DNA from 2 places in the Variovorax sp. 10N412 genome. Region 2 is predicted to be linked to the other one. Evidence: riboswitches for the same ligand, from Rfam matches in the RefSeq annotation. Region 2 holds a riboswitch; the other holds the start of a gene.

The links. Region 2 has a riboswitch for S-adenosylhomocysteine ahead of ahcY (adenosylhomocysteinase). Riboswitches for the same ligand answer to the same signal wherever they lie in the genome.
Region 1: linked by a shared signal. The riboswitch ahead of metH (methionine synthase) and the one ahead of ahcY (adenosylhomocysteinase) in region 2 are both predicted to bind S-adenosylhomocysteine.

Annotation. Positions count from the first base shown of each region.
Region 1 is NZ_JBFTIO010000010.1:176,017-179,478, forward strand. Features, by position in the region: gene metH (methionine synthase) at 1-2,521, opposite strand, end outside; S-adenosyl-L-homocysteine riboswitch at 2,601-2,676, opposite strand; gene AC1DJH_RS22545 (PACE efflux transporter) at 2,847-3,284, opposite strand; gene AC1DJH_RS22550 (LysR family transcriptional regulator) at 3,387-3,462, shown strand, end outside.
Region 2 is NZ_JBFTIO010000007.1:98,109-101,570, forward strand. Features, by position in the region: gene AC1DJH_RS18070 (alpha/beta fold hydrolase) at 1-417, opposite strand, end outside; gene phaP (TIGR01841 family phasin) at 434-931, opposite strand; gene AC1DJH_RS18080 (hypothetical protein) at 1,096-1,737, opposite strand; S-adenosyl-L-homocysteine riboswitch at 1,856-1,924, shown strand; gene ahcY (adenosylhomocysteinase) at 1,999-3,438, shown strand.

The DNA of each region.
Region 1 (3,462 bases), on a different contig from region 2:
CGCAGGCCAGAAGGTCGAACATCGGGCCCTTCACGCTGTGGTCGGGGCAGGCCGGATAGCCCGGCGCGGGGCGGATGCCGCGGTACTTCTCCGCAATCATCTCGTCGTTGCTCAGGCCCTCGTCGGCCGCATAGCCCCACAGGTCGGTGCGCGCGCGGTGGTGCAGCGACTCGGCGAAGGCCTCGGCCAGGCGGTCGGCCAGGGCCTTGAGCATGATGGCCGAGTAGTCGTCCAGGTCGTCGATGAAGTACTTCTCCTTCTTCTCGACGCCCAGGCCAGCGGTGACGGCGAACATGCCCACGTAGTCCTTCAGGCCGCTGGCCTTGGGCGCGACGAAGTCGGCCAGGCAGCGGCTCGGGCGCATCACGCCGTCGATGACCTGCTTCTCGGTCTGCTGGCGCATGCCGTACCAGGTGAGCGCCACCTCGCTGCGCGTCTCGTCCGTGTAGAGCTCGATGTCGTCGTCGTTCACCGTGTTGGCCGGCCAGAAGCCGACGATGCCGGCCGCGCTGAGCCAGCGGCCTTCGATCAGGCGCTTGAGCATGCGCTGGCCGTCGGCATACACGCGCACGGCCTCGGTGCCAACGACTTCGTCCTTCAGGATGGCGGGGAACGGGCCGGCCAGGTCCCAGGTCTGGAAGAACGGGCCCCAGTCGATGTACTTGGCGAGCTCGGTCAGGTCGTAGTTCTTGAACACGCGCCGGCCGATGAACTTGGGCACGGGGGGCGTGTAGTTCGACCAGTCGATGGGCGTCTTGTTGGCGCGCACCTTGGCCAGCGGCCACAGCGGCACCTGCTTCTTGTTGGCGTGCTGGGTGCGCACCTTGTCGTAGTCGGCATTGATCTCGTCGATGTAGGCCGCGGCCTGGTCGGACAGCAGGCTCTGCGCCACGCTCACGCTGCGCGAGGCGTCGGGCACGTAGACCACGGGGCCCTCGTAGTGCGGCGCGATCTTCACGGCCGTATGCACGCGGCTGGTGGTGGCGCCGCCGATCATGAGCGGAATCTTCCTGATGCGGAAATGGTCGTCGCGCTGCATCTCGCCGGCCACGAACTGCATCTCTTCCAGGCTCGGCGTGATCAGGCCCGACAGGCCCACGATGTCGGCGCCCTCGACCTTGGCGCGCGCCAGGATCTCGTGGCACGGGACCATCACGCCCATGTTCACCACTTCGAAGTTGTTGCACTGGAGCACGACGGTGACGATGTTCTTGCCGATGTCGTGCACGTCGCCCTTGACGGTGGCGATGATGATCTTGCCCTTGGTGCGCACGTCGCGGCCAGCCGCTTCGTCACGCAGCTTTTCTTCCTCGATGTAGGGGAGCAGGTGGGCCACGGCCGACTTCATGACGCGCGCCGACTTCACCACCTGCGGCAGGAACATCTTGCCGGCGCCGAACAGGTCGCCCACGATGTTCATGCCGTCCATGAGCGGCCCTTCGATCACGTGCAGCGGACGGCCGCCCTTGGCCAGGATCTGCTGGTAGGCCTCTTCGGTGTCTTCGACGATGAAGTCGGTGATGCCGTGCACCATCGCGTGCGACAGCCGCTGGTTGACGTGCACCGGGTTGTCGGGCGTGCCGCGCCATTCGAGGCGCTTGCTTTCGTCCTTGGCGCCGCTCTTGGCGGTTTCGGCCACTTCGACGAGGCGTTCGCCGGCGTCCGGGCGGCGGTTGAGCACCACGTCTTCCACGCGCTCGCGCAGCGTGGGCTCCAGGTCGTCGTACACGCCCACCATGCCCGCGTTGACGATGCCCATGTCCATGCCCGCCTGGATGGCGTGGTACAAAAACACGGTGTGGATGGCCTCGCGCATCGGGTCGTTGCCGCGAAAGCTGAAGCTCACGTTGCTCACGCCGCCCGACACCTTGGCGCCCGGCAGGTTCTGCTTGATCCAGCGAACCGCGTTGATGAAGTCGACCGCGTAGTTGTCGTGCTCCTCGATGCCGGTGGCAATGGCGAAGATGTTGGGGTCGAAGATGATGTCTTCCGGCGGGAAGCCCACCTCGTCCACCAGGATGCGGTAGGCCCGCTCGCAGATCTCGACCTTGCGCGCGTAGGTGTCGGCCTGGCCCTTCTCGTCGAACGCCATGACCACCGCGGCGGCGCCGTAGCGGCGCACCAGCTTGGCCTCGTGCTTGAACTTGTCGACCCCCTCCTTCATGGAGATGGAGTTGACGATGCCCTTGCCTTGGATGCAGCGCAGGCCGGCCTCGATGACGTCCCACTTCGAGCTGTCGACCATCACCGGCACGCGCGCGATGTCGGGCTCGCTGGCAATCAGGTTCAGAAAGCGGACCATGGCGGCCTTGCTGTCGAGCATGGCCTCGTCCATGTTGATGTCGATCACCTGGGCGCCGTTCTCGACCTGCTGGCGCGCGACGGCCAGGGCCTCTTCGAACTGGCCATTCAGGATCATCCGCGCGAAGGCCTTGGAGCCGGTGACGTTGGTGCGCTCGCCGATGTTGACGAACAGCGTGCCCTCGCCGATGGCGACCGGTTCGAGGCCGGACAGCTTCATGGGCGGGGGCGCCAGGGGCGCGGAATCGGGGGTAGCTGGAGCGGAAATCTGGGACATGGCCTCACCTGCGGAAGAGTCGAACAGGCGAGCGTCGTTGTCGCCCCAAGCCTGACGGCCGGCCTGTGAGGCCCACCGCTGCAACGCTCCTTGGGAAGGGCCGCATTTTAGGGCGATTCGAATGGGGCCGGGGAAAACCCCAGTTCCCGGCTTCGCCTGTGTCCAACTCGATCAACGGCACCGGGCGCCCGCGGCAGAGCGGTGCCTTGGCCATGCGCGCTGCCGGCCGCGACGGCCGATTCCCGATGGCGGCTAAGTAAGCGCAGGCTTACGCCGGTTGTGGCTCGCCCATTGCCGATGCCGGCAGGCCGAACACACGGTCGAAGGCCCAGTTGAAGACGAAGGTGTAGACCAGGAAGAACACCACCAGGCCCAGGTCCATCACCAGCGCCTGCCAGAGCGACACGCCCAGGCCCCAGGCGAACATCGGCACCAGGAAGGCGATCAGCCCGCCCTCGAAGCCGATGGCGTGGGCGATGCGGCGGCGCACGCTGCGCCCGCGCACGGCCTGGCGCGATTCCCAGCGCTCGAACAGCGCATTGAAGACCAGGTTCCAGATCACCGCGATGACCGAGGCGCCCACCGCCAGCATGCCCGAATGACCGAGCCCGGCGTCCGTCATCAAGGCCAGCCCCGCGCTGGCCGCGACGATGGCGATGCCCTCATAAAGGCTGATGTAGACGATGCGACGTTGAATGCCCTGCATGACTTCTTCTCTTGGTTGGTGACTGCGATGACTGGACTTTATGTGTCATTCGCTGATATAAAAAGTTAACTTGTTTCAATTTTATTGATAGGTCGAGCGCCAATGGCTTTCTCCAGCGACAACGTCGAGGTCTTCCTGGCCGTGATCGACCACGGCTCCTTCTCGGCGGCGGCGCGGG
Region 2 (3,462 bases):
GCACAGCTCCTGCCCGATGGCGCCGCCCATGGAGGCGCCCACGACGTGGGCGCGCGCGATGCCCAGCGCGTCGAGCAGCCCGACGCAGTCGCCGGCCATGTCGCGCAGGGTGTAGGGCACCTGCAGCGGCCGGCCGGCCATGGCCTGGTGCATCAGCAGCTGGATGTCGGGCACGCCGAGCTCGGTCAGGTAGCTCGAGTGGCCGATGTCGCGGTTGTCGAAGCGGATCACGCGATGGCGGCCGGTTTCGGCGAGCCGCGCGCAAAACGCGTCGTCCCAGGCGACCATCTGGGCGCCGAGACCCATGACCAGCAACAGCGGCGTGGCGGCCGGGTCGCCGAAGCTGTCCCAGGCGAGTTCGATGCCGTTGACGCGCGTGCGCCGCTCGACCGGTGGCGGGGCTGCTGCTGGGGGCATGGCGGCGGGTTCCGGCTTACTTGCGCTGCAGCAGCTTGGTCACTTCGTCCACGTTGGACTGGATGCGCTGGCGCACCACGTCGAACGCATCGGCCTGCGACTTGGCCGCGAGGTTGGCGAGCTCCTTGATGTCGTCGATGGCGCGCTGGAACGACTGGCGGCCGAGTTCGTCGAGCTTGGCGAGGTTTTCCTTCGGGTCCTTGCCCGGCATGCCCTTGGCGGCGCTCTGCCATTCGGTGATGGCGTGCTTGATCATCTCGGTCTGCCGCTGCACCACGGTCTGCAGGCCCTGGTAGGACTTTTCGTTGGCTTCCATGACCGCCTGCAGGTCCTTGCGGCCGCTGTCAAGCAGCTTGCCGGCGCCGCCGGTCAGGTTGAGGTTCTGCAGCCGGTCGGCCATGCCCTTCAGCGGATTGAGCATGTCCGCGGCGTTGGGCATCGCCTGCTTCGCGCCGGCGGTGCTCTCGCTGCTGGAGGGGGTCTTCTTGGCGGCGGCTTTCTTGGCAGTGGCCATGGTGCGCAATCTCCTGTGTCGGGTGAACGGATGGGTGGCTGGAACCTGCCTCGCGGCCGGAGTCCCACGCCACGATACGCCGCACGGGGCCGCCCGCGCCTGTCGCCCGGACAAAAATCCTGCGGGGTTTCCCTCGGATGCGGGGCGACCGCCCCGCATGCCGGTTACATCGGCGGCGCGAAGCCGTCTCGCCCGGCCGTGACGCGCAGGGCCGTGGGCGTGCCGTTCTTCTCCTGCGCATTCACCATGACCTTGGCGCCGGGCACGAGCAGTGCGTCGGTGCCGGGGCGGAAGGTGACCACCGGAGCGTCGGGCGGCACGATGACGGTCTTCTCGCCGCCCTTGTAGGTCAGGCGCATCTGCTGCCCGCCGCGCACCGACTTCGGCGCCGCGGCCAGGTCGGCGACGGTGGCGTTGGTCATGGTGCTGTCGGGCAGCAGGTCCCAAGGCCTGTGGCCTTCACCCGTGCCGCGCGCGGCCTCGGGGAACACCACCACTTCGATCGCCTTCTGCGTGCCGTCGGGCTGCGGCATGGCGGCGGTGCCGATGAAACTGCCGCGCTTGATGTCGGACAGCTTGATGCGGTAGACCTCCGACACCGGCATGTCGGCCGGGCGTGCGAGGCTGACGACCTCGCCGCCGCGGTCCTGGACCACGAGGGTCTTGGCGTCTACGCGCACGATGGTGCCGCGGATGCGCACCGGGTCGGCGTTCTGCGCGGCGGCGAGGACCGGGACGCTGGCCGTGGCGACGAGTGCGGCTGCGGCAAGCAGGGCCGAGGGGATTCTGGAGTGCGTGAGCGACATGGGCGGGGGCTTCCGTGGTTGGGTGCGAACCAATGTACGCCTGTGCGGCAGAACGCGCTTTCCGTGATGTGGGATACCCGAGCGATTGGCGGGCCCGGGCGCCGCGTCTACAATCCGCCGTTCCGAGGAGCGTTGCAGCGCCGTCAGGCGTGAGGCTCGGACCACATCGCAACCACGCTCATCCGCTGTTCTCGCGGTGAGTCCTTTTTCCGTCAGACCCCCGAACGCAGTGGCATCTTTCAAACCAGTTTTGGAGTTCTCATGAGCGCTGTTCTCAAGCCCACCCCCGTGTCCACCGCCGACCAGGCGATTGCCGACCTGTCCCTCGCCGCCTGGGGCCGCAAGGAAATCCGCATCGCGGAAACCGAAATGCCCGGCCTGATGGCCATCCGTGAAGAGTTCTCCAAGGCGCAGCCGCTCAAGGGCGCGCGCATCACGGGTTCGATCCACATGACCATCCAGACGGCCGTGCTGATCGAGACGCTGCAAGCCCTGGGCGCCGAAGTGCGCTGGGCCTCGTGCAACATCTTCTCGACGCAGGACCACGCCGCCGCCGCCATCGCCGCCGCCGGCACGCCGGTGTTCGCCATCAAGGGCGAGTCGCTTAAGGACTACTGGGACTACACCCACGCCATCTTCGACTTCGGCCCCAAGGGGTCGAAGGGCGAAGGCCCGAACATGATCCTGGACGACGGCGGCGACGCCACGCTGCTGATGCACCTGGGCCAGCGCGCCGAGAAGGACCTGGGCGTGCTCGCCAACCCGACCAGCGAAGAAGAACGCATCCTCTACGCCGCCATCAAGGCCAAGCTGGCCGTGGACGGCACCTGGTACACCCGCAAGGCCGCCGAGATCATCGGCGTGACCGAGGAAACGACCACCGGCGTGCACCGCCTGAACGAGATGTCCGCCAAGGGCACGCTGCAGTTCCGCGCCATCAACGTGAACGACTCGGTCACCAAGAGCAAGTTCGACAACCTGTACGGCTGCCGCGAATCGCTGGTGGATGGCATCAAGCGCGCGACCGACGTGATGATCGCCGGCAAGGTGGCCTGCGTGGCCGGCTACGGCGACGTGGGCAAGGGCTCGGCCCAGGCACTGCGCGCACTGAGCGCCCAGGTGTGGGTGACCGAGATCGACCCGATCAACGCCCTGCAGGCCGCCATGGAAGGCTACAAGGTCGTGACCATGGAGTACGCCGCCGACAAGGCCGACATCTTCGTGACCACCACCGGCAACAAGGACGTCATCACGCATGACACCATGGCCGCCATGAAGGACCAGGCCATCGTCTGCAACATCGGCCACTTCGACAACGAGATCGACGTCGCGTCGATCGAGAAGTACGAGTGGGAAGAAATCAAGCCGCAGGTCGACCACATCACCTTCCCGGACGGCAAGAAGATCATCCTGCTGGCCAAGGGCCGCCTGGTGAACCTGGGCTGCGGCACGGGCCACCCGAGCTTCGTGATGTCGTCGTCGTTCGCCAACCAGACCATCGCCCAGATCGAGCTGTTCACCAAGCCCGACGCCTATGAAGCCGGCAAGGTCTACGTGCTGCCCAAGCACCTCGACGAAAAGGTGGCGCGCCTGCACCTGAAGAAGGTCGGCGCCATGCTGACCGAGCTGACCGACTCGCAGGCCGCCTACATCGGCGTGAGCAAGAACGGCCCGTACAAGCCCGACACGTACCGTTATTGATAGCGCAATGAAAAACCTCCGTGC